DNA from 3 places in the Spongiibacter sp. genome. Region 3 is predicted to be linked to each of the others. Evidence: predicted binding sites of a transcription regulator. Region 3 holds the regulator's gene; each other region holds the start of a gene.
What was found. Region 3 encodes sigma-54, which starts transcription at its own class of promoters, with help from an activator protein. Its sites were predicted from a motif close to TGGCACANNNNTTGCNNT; they were not measured.
Positions count from the first base shown of each region.

Region 1 (4,182 bases), on a different contig from region 3:
GAGATCGCGGCCTGCCATCCCAAACCACCGCCCCAGTATCGCGCCGCCGGCAATGCCAGCATTACCAGCGCCATCGCTCGCAGAATACCCCTGCGGCTGCGCGCCGCATCACGCTGCGCAAAGCCGTAAAACGCGGTAAGAGCCATTGCCGCCAGAAAGACGCTCAGCAGGTCGTAAAATGCGGCACTGGGAACCGGCCGACGGGTCACATACACGGCCGCATTGATCAGCAGTGCCAGCGGCAAGCCATAGCCGACGATCACCGTCAGCTTTTCCAGCCAACGCCAGCCCGGCTCGGCCTGTCGACGCCGAGTCCACAACATGAGCCCGGTGAGGGCTACGTAGGCACTGGCAAACCCCATGGCGAACCACAGTATTTTCGAGGCGATACCCGCAAAATTTCCGAAATGCAGCGGTGACATCAGGCTGACCAGATCGCCACCGAGCGAGGGGGCATTCCCCAGCGCCGGGCGCAAACCCAGAAACTCGCCGGAAGCGCCGGCATACGCGACCGCGGATGGCAGCAGTTCACCGTCTCCATTATTCAGGCCGACAAGCAGGCTCGCATCTGCTCGCCCCCAGTGATGAATCTGTAAACTGCTGGGCTCGGCCCCGGTTCGTCGCGCGGCATCCTCTATCATCGCGTCGATATCCGCGAGCGGCGATGGCCGATCATCCTCAGCCATAATCGGTGCCAGCAACTCCTCGCTGACGGTTTCCACATCGCCACCAAACGCGACGTAGGCGATTGCGGGCAGCCCGATGGCCCCGCCAAAGCTGAAGAACGCACCAGTGAATGACAGCAAAAAGGCAAACGGCAAATTCCAGCTGCCCGCCAGCGCGTGGCGGTCGCGCGCAGTGAGCAATCCTCCTTTGCGACGCAGTGTGAACAGCTCTTTGAGCAGGTGGCGGTGGATCAGCAGGCCACTGACCGCCGCGACCAGCATGGCAAACCCCAATACGCCCGTCGCCAGTAACCCCCAGCGCCCCGGCAGCAGCAAATTCACGTGCAGGTCGACCAGAAAATCCCGAAGCGCCCCCACACCCAACTGCCGAAAGACATCCGGCGACAAACCCTCAACCTCGCGAACCACCCGTTGCTGTGCCGGATCAATCAAAAACAGCATTGCCGGTTCCGTACCGTCGTCACCGTGGTAGTGAAACAGCGCCCGCAGGTGTTCGCCGGTCCCGGAGAACAGGAAAACTTCATCGAGATAGGCGGGGTCAATTCGCGCAGCAATGTCGGCCATCAGGGCGCCGGTGCCGTTGGGAATCTCCTCGACGGGCGCCACTGGCATTGGATCCGCCCACACGCCAATCGCATCCTCGAACACCGCCAGCGTGCCGGTAACAATCACCGCGTACAACAGCAAACCGAGCGCAACGGCTGACCACCCATGGATGGCCAACAGGGTTTTGCTGCGCGCCTGCGACAATCGAATCACGCGGCACCTCTGAGCATCAGCTGCCAGACAATCAGTATCAGATGTGCCACCGTTAACGCGCCCACGACAAGATAGGTCCGTCCCAGACGCCCCAGGCAGCTGTAGAAAAACAACACACCCCAAACCGCAGGAAACAACACCAGCGGGATCGCCACATTGTCGATACGCGCTGGCCCTTCGGGCAACCAGATCGACGCGCCCGCCATCATCACAAAGGCACAGAGAAAGCATAGCGGCCCGGCAAGCAGCCAGCGCGGCCACATCGCATCTGATGAACTCCCTGCCTTCTGTACTGTCACTTTTTTAGGCTCCCGGCCACACGCTTGAAAAGCGCAAGAATACGAAATCAGCCTGCGAATCGCAATTAAGATTCATTTTCAAATAAGGATGGCCGGAGCAGTCTGGCTCGGAACTTGCTGAGACTAAACTTGCTCAAGCTAACTTGCTCAGGCTGAAGAGCCCAGCTCGGGCAGAGTGGATCGACACTGGCGCATTGCGCCGCGAGCCACTAGGCTGGAGTAGCAGCGCGGAAACGCTAGCCGCGTATTCCTCACGGCAACGGCAGGAGGACCATGTCTACGGTTTGGCAAGACATTGTGCGCAACGCCATATCACTGCGCCGAGAACTGCACCAACACCCCGAACTGGGCTGGCAGGAGCAGGGTACCGCCGAACGTATCCGCCAGCAGCTCACCGCTCTCGACATCCCCTGGCGCGTCTGCGCCAAAACCGGCACTGTGGCCTGTTTGAATGCCGGCAGCTCCGGCCGTCATATCGCCCTGCGAGGCGATATCGATGCCCTCCCCATTGTTGAGCAAACCGAACTCGACTGGGCCTCGCACACCTCTGGCTGCATGCACGCCTGTGGGCATGACGGCCATACCGCTACACTCATTGCGACCGCCAGCTGGTTAAAGGCTCACGAAGCCGAACTGCCCGGCCCGGTAACACTGATTTTCCAGCCCGCCGAGGAAGGGGGGCACGGTGCCCGGGAAATGATCCACGACGGTGCATTGGAAAATGTCGATGAAATCTTCGGCTGGCACAATTGGCCCGCCCTTCCCTTTGGTGAACTGATCTGCCCCGACGGCATTGTGATGTGCGGCAACGGCACCTTCAGCATCCGCGTTATCGGACAGGGCGGCCACGCCAGTCAGCCCGAACTCTGTCGCGACCCGGTACTGGGCGCCAGCGCCATTACCCTGGCCCTGCAACAGGTAGTAAGCCGCCGGCTGGCACCACAGGCCAGCGCCGTGCTCAGCATCACCAGTATTGAAGCCCCCAGCGCCGCTACCGTTATCCCCGGCGAGGCCAAGCTGGGTGGCAGCATCCGCGTTCCCGACGAAAACACCCGACAACAACTGAATCAGCTCATAGAGGAGATCGCCCAACAGACAGCCACTGCTTACGGTCTGCAGTGTGAGGTGGAATGCCACCCCCGCTATCAGGCCACCATCAACCATGCCGATGCCGCGAGTCGCGTCCGCCATTGCTGGCGACAACTCTACGGCAGCGACGCCATCAACCACAGCCTGCCGGTGCCGATTATGGCCTCGGAAGACTTCAGCTATTACTTGCGTGAAATTCCCGGCGCTTTCGCCCTTATCGGCGCCGATGACGGGAATGGCCACGACGCCCCCTGTCACAGTGCCTATTACGACTTCAACGACCAGCTAATTCCCAAAGTTGTCCGCCTCTATGCTGCCCTCGCGGGTGCGGCGGACGACCGACTCGGCTAAGCCCCTCGGGGCGAGCACGGCGGTGGCATGGCTGCCGCCGATTCTAAAAATCAGGAGGAAGCATGAGCATTTTTGAGCAACGTGAATCCGAGATCCGCGCCTACTGCCGGACGTACCCGGTAGTGTTCGATACGGCCAGCAATGCGCGCCAGACGGACGACCAGGGTCGCGAGTACATCGATTTTTTCGCCGGCGCAGGGGTGCTGAATTTCGGGCACAACAATCCGCATATGAAGCAGGCGATGATCGACTACCTGCAGCGCGACGGCGTCACCCACAGCCTGGATATGCACACCACCGCCAAGCGCGCCTTTATGGAGGACTTCACCCGCACCATTCTCGAACCCCGACACATGCCCCACAAAATGCAATTCATGGGGCCGACCGGGACCAATGCGGTTGAAGCGGCGTTAAAACTGGCTCGCCGTGTGACCGGGCGCAGTGAAGTGGTCGCGTTCAGCAAGGGCTTTCACGGCATGACGCTCGGCGCACTGGCCTGCACCGCCAACAGCTACTTCCGCTCAGCCGCAGGCGTCTCGCTGGACAATGTCAGTCACTACCCCTTCGACTGCGACGCCGACAGCCGCGACCACACACTGGGAGGCGGTGTTGAAGCGTTGGCGCAACTGCGGGCGCTATACAAGGATGGCAGTGCGGGGCTGGCGCCGCCGGCGGCTTTTCTGGTGGAAACCATTCAGGCCGAGGGCGGCGTCAATGTCGCCAGCCAGGCCTGGCTGGAAGCCCTGCAAACCCTGGCCCACGAGCTGGGCGCTCTGTTTATTGTCGATGACATTCAGGTGGGCTGCGGGCGCACCGGCCACTACTTCAGCTTTGACGGCCTCGGTTTAAACCCCGATATCGTCTGCCTTGCCAAGGGCCTGGGCGGCGTGGGTACGCCCATCGCCATGAATCTGGTGAAACCGGAACACGACCAACACTGGTCGCCCGGTGAACATACCGGCACGTTCAGGGGACAGGGGCTGTCCTTTGTCGCCGGA
Region 1 covers NZ_CFHTQA010000026.1:39,625-43,806, forward strand. Annotated here, with positions in the region: gene AC5DB9_RS11005 (PepSY-associated TM helix domain-containing protein) at 1-1,445, opposite strand, end outside; gene AC5DB9_RS11010 (hypothetical protein) at 1,442-1,744, opposite strand; gene doeB2 (N(2)-acetyl-L-2,4-diaminobutanoate deacetylase DoeB2) at 2,018-3,184, shown strand; gene AC5DB9_RS11020 (aspartate aminotransferase family protein) at 3,247-4,182, shown strand, end outside.
Region 1: doeB2 (N(2)-acetyl-L-2,4-diaminobutanoate deacetylase DoeB2) is a predicted target of sigma-54. The motif match lies at 1,848-1,865, and genes of this name have one in related genera.

Region 2 (4,182 bases), on a different contig from region 3:
AGTGGTCGCGGATGCGGCCAGTGTTTAACAGCAGTGTGTCACCACTGCTTGAAAGCGGTGCCTGTGCACGAACGGGAATCAGCCGGGCTTTTCCACTCGGCGTATAGAAACGGCCGTCGTCGAAAAAGCGCGCACGGCCTTGAGGATATTTGGCATTGACCGGCCACTGTACCGGCAGCATCGCGTCGTAGTCGGTTTGGGAAAGCCCGATGAGGCCCGATAGGTCAAAGTCGCGCTGCCCGTGATTTTCGAAGCCCGACAGACGGGCGTGCTCGTCAAAGATATCGACGGGATGTTGGTAGTTGAAGGCATCGCTAAAGCCCAGACGCTGACCGACCTGAGAAACGATCCACCAGTCCGGGCGGGCCTCACCCGGCGCGTTCAGGAAAGGACGTTGCCGGGAAATGCGGCGCTCTGAATTCGTCACGGTGCCGTTTTTCTCCCCCCAGCTTGCGGCTGGCAGCAGGATGTCGGCGGCCGCTGTGGTATCGGTGTATCGCATGCAATCCGATACCACCACCATCTCGCAGTGCTGCAGGGCGGTGCGCACGGTGTCGGCATCGGGCATGCTTACCAGTGGATTGGTGGACATGATCCACAGAAATTTGATGTGCCCTTCGGCGACGGCCTGAAACAGCTCAACGGCTTTCAGTCCCGCGTGTTTGGCGATATTCGGTGACTGCCAGAAGCGCTGCACTCGGTCTGCGTCATCGTCGCCGAAGTCCATATGGGCAGCCAATTGATTGGCGAGTCCCCCTACCTCCCGGCCACCCATCGCATTGGGCTGGCCGGTAATCGAAAAAGGGCAGGCTCCGGGTTTGCCGATGCGGCCGGTCGCCAGGTGGACATTAATAATGGCGTTGGCTTTGTCGCTGCCATCGCGGCTCTGATTCACGCCTTGGGAGAATACGGTGACGGTGCGCGGTGTTTCTTTGAACCAGTGAAAGAACTGAGCAAGCGCGGAGGGCGTGACGCCGATGGTTTGTGCAAGCTGCTCATCATACTGTGTGGCGCTTAGTGCCGTTTCCCAGCCTTCACAGTGTTGCTGAAGAAAGGCTTCGTCGGTGGCCCGCTCGTTGTGCAGGTAGCGCAGCAAACCGTTAAACAGCAGGGTATCACTGCCGGGCCTGATCGGCAGGTGAAGGTCGGCGATATCACAGGTTGCGGTGCGTCGTGGATCAATCACCACAATCTTCATCTCGGGGCGGGCGGCCTTGGCTGCCGCGATGCGCTGGTAAACAATCGGGTGGGCCCAGGCGGTATTGCTGCCGACCAGTACCAGCAAGTCGGCGGCTTCCAAATCTTCGTAGCAGCCGGGGACGGTATCGCTGCCGAAGGCGCGTTTGTGGGCGACTACCGCAGAGGCCATGCAAAGCCGTGAGTTGGTGTCCATATTGGCGCTGCCGACAAAGCCCTTCATCAGCTTGTTGGCAACGTAGTAGTCTTCGGTGAGTAGCTGCCCAGAGCCATAAAAGGCCACAGCATCCGGGCCGTGATCGGCGATCACCTGCTTCATCTTGTCGGCAACGGTTTGCAGGGCGGCGTCCCAGCTGGCGGGCTCGCCGTGAATCAGCGGGGTAAGCAGGCGCTCGTCGTGGTCCAGCGTTTCATGCAATGCCGAACCTTTCACACACAGCCGACCATAGTTCGCGGGGTGGTTGTCGATGCCTTTCACCGGCTGAACACGACCATCGCACACCGATACCTCAACGCCGCAGCCCACGCCACAGTAGGGACAGGTGGTATGGCTTGTGGTGGTGTCGGTCGTCATGGCTTGTGCTCTCGTTGTGCGCTGCTGAAAACAGGCAAAAAAAAGGCGCTCGCAGCTAAAGCTGCGAGCGCCAATGCTCTATCAAACAGAAGAAAATCCGGGGTACCTACATTGGTACCAGAACACCATCGCTGATATTCCTGCTGGTGAATATTCAAGAACAGTGCCAGCTTTATTCATCCCGAAAAGCCATCCAAATTGCGCCGGAAGCGGTCATTTGAGGGGGGTGTGTGCCTGTTTTTTGGGCATGTTTTGCATGTTGTGCCTGATACGAGTGCGTATCTGGCGCTGCAGTGAAAGCGCCTCTGACGCCATTTACATTGCAAAACAGGGGAGTTAGGACAAATCTGGCCAACTGGCACTGCTATTGCTTAAACCCTGTCGATACCATTTGTGGCAATGGCGCCTCACTCTGGTAGAGCAGCGACGCAACACATAGGAGATATGAACCCATGACCTGCTAAATAGAGAGAGACGCCATGAGTAAGATGCGCATTGTCGTTGTCGGCAACGGAATGGTTGGCCACAACTTCCTTACTACCCTCGCTCGTTCTGAGCACGCGCAGCACATCGACCTGCTCGTTTTTTCCGAAGAACCCCGCCTCGCCTACGACCGAGTACAGCTAAGCAGCTATTTTTCTGGTGCCACGGCAGATGATCTTGCCATGGGAGATGCAGAGGAATATGCGGCGCTCGGTATCCGCTTTGTTACTGACGACCGTGTCGCGCAGATCGACACCACCCAGAAACGCATTACCACGGCCTCGGGCCGCCAGGAAGACTACGACAAGCTGGTCTTGGCGACGGGCTCCTATCCCTTTGTGCCGCCGATTCCCGGTAAAGACCAGCCGCACTGCCTCGTCTATCGCACTATCGAAGATCTTGAGGCGATTTCTGCATCCGCCGCCGTGTCGAAAACCGGTGTGGTGGTCGGCGGTGGTCTGCTCGGTCTGGAGGCCGCCAATGCCCTGAAACAGGCGGGACTGGAAACGCATGTGGTGGAATTTGCGCCGCAGCTAATGGCAGTGCAGCTCGACGAGGGCGGTGGTGCCAGGCTGCGCAGCAAGATCGAAGCGCTGGGGGTGCAGGTGCACACCGGCAAAAATACCCAGGAAATCACCGGCGGAGAGAACAGCCGCTACTGCATGCAGTTTGCCGATGGCAGCCAACTGGAAACCGACATGATCCTGTTTTCGGCGGGCATCCGCCCACGGGATGATCTGGCCCGCGAAACCGGGCTGGCGATCGGTGAGCGGGGCGGCATTGTGATCGACGACTACTGCCAGACTTCCGCCGCCGATATCTATGCCATTGGCGAATGCGCCCTGTGGAACCAACGCATCTTCGGTCTGGTTGCTCCCGGCTATCAGATGGCGAGGGTGGCAGCGGCGCATATCGAAGCGGCAATTAGTGGCGGCGAGGCGTCAAGCCAGTTTCAGGGCGCTGATATGAGCACCAAGTTGAAACTGCTGGGCGTGGACGTGGCGTCGATTGGCGATGCGCAAGGGCGCACCGAGGGTGCGGTCAGCTACGTGTTCAGTGATGAGCGCGCCGATGTTTACAAGCGTCTCACCGTCTCTGCCGATGGCAAGCAACTGCTCGGTGCGGTACTGGTTGGCGACGTCGACAGCTATACCACACTGCTGCAAATGATGTTGAACAAGATGCCCATCGGCGGTGATCCTGCCGCCCTGTTGTTGCCCAATGATGTAGGGGCTGCACCGTCGATCGGGCTGGCCGCCTTGCCGGACACCGCGCAGATTTGCTCCTGCTTCGATGTCAGCAAAGGCGACCTCTGCGCCGCCATTGAGGGGGGCTGCCACGAGCTGGGCGAATTGAAAGCCCTGACCAAGGCCTCCACCGGCTGCGGGGGCTGCGCCGCGTCGGTCAAACAACTGCTGGACAGTGAGCTGTCTGCATTGGGTGTGGAGGTGAACACCGATCTCTGTGAGCACTTCCCCTATACGCGCCGCGAGCTGGCCGACCTGATTCGCGTTAAAGGCTATACCCGTTTCAACGAGGTACTGGCGGCTCACGGTAGCGGTCATGGCTGTGAAATCTGTAAGCCGACCATCGGTTCTATTCTGGCCTCCCTGCACAATGCCTATGTGCTGGAAGACGAGCTGATGCCGCTGCAGGACACCAACGACATCTACCTGGGTAATATGCAGAAGGACGGTACCTATTCCATTGTGCCGCGCGTGCCGGCGGGCGAAATCACCCCGGAGCGTTTGATTGTGCTCGGCGAAGTGGCGCGGGACTACGATCTGTACACCAAGATTACCGGCGGTCAACGAGTGGATTTATTTGGCGCCCAGCTCCACGAGCTGCCGGACATCTGGGAGCGGCTGATTGCCGCCGGGTTTGAAACCGGCCACGCCTACGGCAAGTCGGTGCGCACGGTGAAATCC
Region 2 covers NZ_CFHTQA010000029.1:3,079-7,260, forward strand. Annotated here, with positions in the region: gene AC5DB9_RS11495 (nitrate reductase) at 1-1,771, opposite strand, end outside; gene nirB (nitrite reductase large subunit NirB) at 2,251-4,182, shown strand, end outside.
Region 2: nirB (nitrite reductase large subunit NirB) is a predicted target of sigma-54. The motif match lies at 2,128-2,145, and genes of this name have one in related genera.

Region 3 (4,182 bases):
GAGCTGATCTATCAGGGGCGTGAAGATAAAGGCACGGCCCTCGAAGAACTGCGCAGCGATCTGGGCCTGCGCTACGAGGAAATCGCCTACGTCGGCGACGACCTGCCCGACCTCGCCGCCATCCGCGCCGCCGGCCTGGGCATCACCGTGGCCAATGGCCACCACTTCGTCGCCCGTCATGCTGACTGGCAAACCCGCGCGGCTGGTGGCTCAGGGGCTGTCAGAGAAATCGCCGAACTGATTTTGATGGCTCAAGGCAAGTTAAATGACGCTCTGGAGCAATACTTGTAATCATGGCTTCGCGTAGCTTTCGCATCAATATCGCCTCGGTACTTTCGGTGCTGGCGGCCATCGCAGGTACCGTGATTTACCTGACGCAGTTCAGCGAAAGCGGCAAACTGAGCCTGATCGATAATTTTGACGCCATCCCGGATGTGGACTCCCACCTGCAGGGGATAGAGGGTCTGAAATACAGCGCGGACGGCAATATTGCCTACCGTTGGCAGGCGGAAAGCGCTGATCGAATGATATCCAGCGGCGATATTCGCCTTCAGCAACCCTTTTACGTTGGCGACATCGGACAGCAACGCCCCTGGACTGCAAACGCCGCATCCGGCACGCTGTCGCAAAATGGCCAATCCCTTGAGTTGCGCCACGACGTGCTGGTAAAAGACCTGATTCGTGAAGCCGAGATCAGTACCCAACAATTGACTATTGACCTGGAACACAGCACCGTCGCGACAGCTCAGCCGCTCGACCTTAAACTGCCCAATGGCACAACGACTTCGGTGGGCATGCGCGCTGACCTCAAACAGGAACGCGTCGAGCTCCTTTCACAGGTAAAGGGACACTATGAACCTCAGCAGTAAACTCCAGCTACTGTGCCTGCTGGCCATGCCACTGACGGTCAGCGCATTACCCAACGACCGCAGCCAGCCGATCAACCTCAGCTCGGACAAGGCCACCTACGAGAACAACCAGGGCATTTATACCGGCAACGTGAACATGTCTCAGGGAAGCCTGAAAATCCGCGCAGACAAGCTGATTATTGTCGAGGACGACCGCAAGGTGCAGAAAGTCATCGCCCATGGCAGCCCGGCGTATTTTGAACAGCAGCCCCGGGCTGAAGAAGGGGTAGTCTCCGCGAGCGCCAGACTGATCGAATACAGCCTGAGCGATGAGGAAATTCTGCTGCAGAAAGACGCCACCATTCGCCATCAGGGTTCAAAAATCAGTGGTGACCGCATTGTGTACAGCGGGCGCAAGCAACTGGTGGTCGCCGATGGCGGCAGCCGAAGCCTCGATGGCCGCGTGCAGATGACACTGCAGCCCCAACAACCCGGCACGGAACCCCCCGAGACTGAACCGGCGCCAGAACCCGACACCGAGAGCACGCCCTGATGCCCGTACTAAAAGCCAGCCATCTCGCCAAAGCCTATAAAGGGCGAGAGGTGATCAAGGATGTGTCACTGAGCATCAACAGCGGCGAAATAGTCGGCCTGCTGGGCCCCAACGGCGCGGGCAAAACCACGTGTTTCTACATGATTGTCGGCATCGTCAACGCCGACAGGGGCCGCATAGAGCTGGATGGCAAAGATCTGACATCGCTGTCAATTCAAGGCCGAGCCCGCCACGGTGTTGGCTACCTGCCCCAGGAAGCGTCGATCTTTCGCAAACTCAGCGTCGCCGACAACATCATGGCGATTCTGGAAACCCGCAGCGACCTCAACCGTCGCCAGCGAAAAGAAAAGCTCGACGCCCTGCTGCAGGAATTCCACATTACCCACATCCGTAAATCGCCCGGCATGGCGCTGTCCGGCGGCGAGCGCCGACGCGTCGAAATCGCTCGCGCGCTGGCGACAGAGCCGAGTTTTATTTTGCTCGACGAGCCCTTTGCCGGCGTCGACCCCATCTCGGTTAACGACATACAGCACATTATTCGACACCTTCAGGCCCGCGGAATCGGCGTGTTAATCACCGATCACAATGTACGAGAAACCCTCGATATCTGCGAAAAAGCCTACATCGTCGGCGAAGGTCGTATTGTTGCCGAAGGCAACGCCGAATCCGTACTCAACAACCAGGTCGTCAGGGATATTTATCTTGGCGATAAGTTCACGTTGTGATAGGAAAAATCGGCACAGCAATTGCTTTATACGCCTATTGCAGCCGCTCTCCGGCAGGACTACACTGACCTTAAAGTGCCGCCAATCAGGCACAAATGTCTTCAGAATTTGGTGTAGTAGAAACCGCTGCCTATGAAACAATCGCTCCAGCTTAAAGTCGGTCAGCAGCTGACCATGACCCCCCAGCTGCAACAGGCGATTCGTTTATTGCAACTGTCCACCCTCGACCTTCAACAGGAAATCCAGTCTGCCTTGGACTCCAACCCGCTTCTGGAACTGGAGGAAGAAAACGACACCCCCGAGCAAGACAGCAACATCCAGTCAAAAAGCAGCGATACCAAAAACGACAGCAGCAGCAACGAAAACGAGCCCACCGCCAGCGACGCTGACAGCGAATGGGCCGAGCGCAGTGAAATACCCGAGGACCTGCCGGTAGACAGCCAATGGGATGACGTTTACCAAAGCTCCGGCCCGGCGAGCAGCGCTCCCAGCGGCGATGACGATTACAGCAATGACTACCGCCACGGCAGCTCAGATTCCCTGCAAGACCACCTTCGCTGGCAGCTCAACCTGAGTCGCCTGTCTGAAATCGATCAGTTCATTGCCGATGCCATCATCGACGCCATCGACGAAAAAGGCCGCCTGACCGTCACGCCTGAAGACTTGGTGGATGCCTTCGACAATGAAGACGTCGAAATCGAAGAAGTCCACGCCGTCCTTCACTTGATTCAGCAGTTCGACCCCCCCGGCGTCGGTGGCCGTGATTTACAGGAGTGTCTGCTTATCCAGTTGCGGCAGTTGCCCCGCGAGACGCTTTATCTGCAAGAGGCCATGCAGATTGTAGAGCAGCACATGGACCAGCTTGGCAACCGCGACTACAACCAGATTATGCGCCGCTGTCGCCTCAAGGAAGATCAGCTTCGGGATACACTGCTGCTGATCCAGTCCCTGAACCCCACGCCCGGCGATGCAATCAGTAGCGGCGATACCGAATACGTCGTCCCGGATGTCTTCGTCAGTAAAAAAGACGGCCGCTGGCTGGTGGAACTCAACCCGGATATTGCCCCGAAAATCCAAATCAACTCGCACTATGCGGCACTGGCCAAAAGCAGTACCAGCAGCGAAAAAGACTATATTCGCGACAACCTCCAGGAAGCGCGCTGGTTTATCAAAAGTCTGCAGAGCCGCAATGAAACCCTGATGAAAGTCGCCAGCAAAATCGTCGAGTATCAGCGAGGCTTTCTCGAATACGGCGACGAGGCGATGAAACCGCTGGTGTTGCATGACATTGCCGACGCCGTGGGCATGCACGAATCCACGATCTCGCGGGTCACCACCCAGAAGTACATGCATACACCGCGGGGCATTTACGAGCTGAAATACTTTTTCTCCAGCCACGTATCGACCGATACCGGCGGCGAGTGCTCATCGACCGCCATTCGCGCGCTGATCAAAAAGCTGATCGCCGCAGAAAATCCGCGGAAGCCACTCAGTGACAGCAAGATTACCGAACTGTTGGCCGAACAGGGTATCAAGGTCGCGCGGAGAACCATCGCCAAGTACCGAGAATCACTGGTCATTCCCCCCTCTAATGAGCGGAAGCGACTGGTATAGCTGGCTGCGTTAAATCGCGCAGCCCTGACCCTACGCCGGGAGGCGCAGGACGATCTGAGTGTAAAAGGAGCAAGATATGCAGATAACTGTCAGTGGTCACCACGTTGAAGTTACACCGGCACTGCGTGAATACGTCAATAACAAGCTTGCCAAACTGCAACGACATTTCGACAATATCACCAATACGGACGTTACGCTCTCAGTCGAGAAGCTGGTACAAAAAGCGGAAGCGACAGTGCATGTGGCAGGCGCGGACCTGTTCGCCACATGCGAATCGGAAGATATGTATGCTGCGATCGACAGCCTGACCGACAAGCTGGATCGCCAGTTGATCAAACACAAGGAAAAACACCTGGGCCGGTAAGCACCGGGCCGGTTTTTCCGGATACCTAATAATATGAGCCTTAATGCGATACTGAGCCAAGGACGTACCCACTGGGGT
Region 3 covers NZ_CFHTQA010000003.1:121,554-125,735, forward strand. Annotated here, with positions in the region: gene AC5DB9_RS02405 (KdsC family phosphatase) at 1-291, shown strand, start outside; gene lptC (LPS export ABC transporter periplasmic protein LptC) at 294-869, shown strand; gene lptA (lipopolysaccharide transport periplasmic protein LptA) at 853-1,401, shown strand; gene lptB (LPS export ABC transporter ATP-binding protein) at 1,401-2,126, shown strand; gene AC5DB9_RS02425 (RNA polymerase factor sigma-54) at 2,259-3,740, shown strand; gene hpf (ribosome hibernation-promoting factor, HPF/YfiA family) at 3,817-4,104, shown strand; gene ptsN (PTS IIA-like nitrogen regulatory protein PtsN) at 4,138-4,182, shown strand, end outside.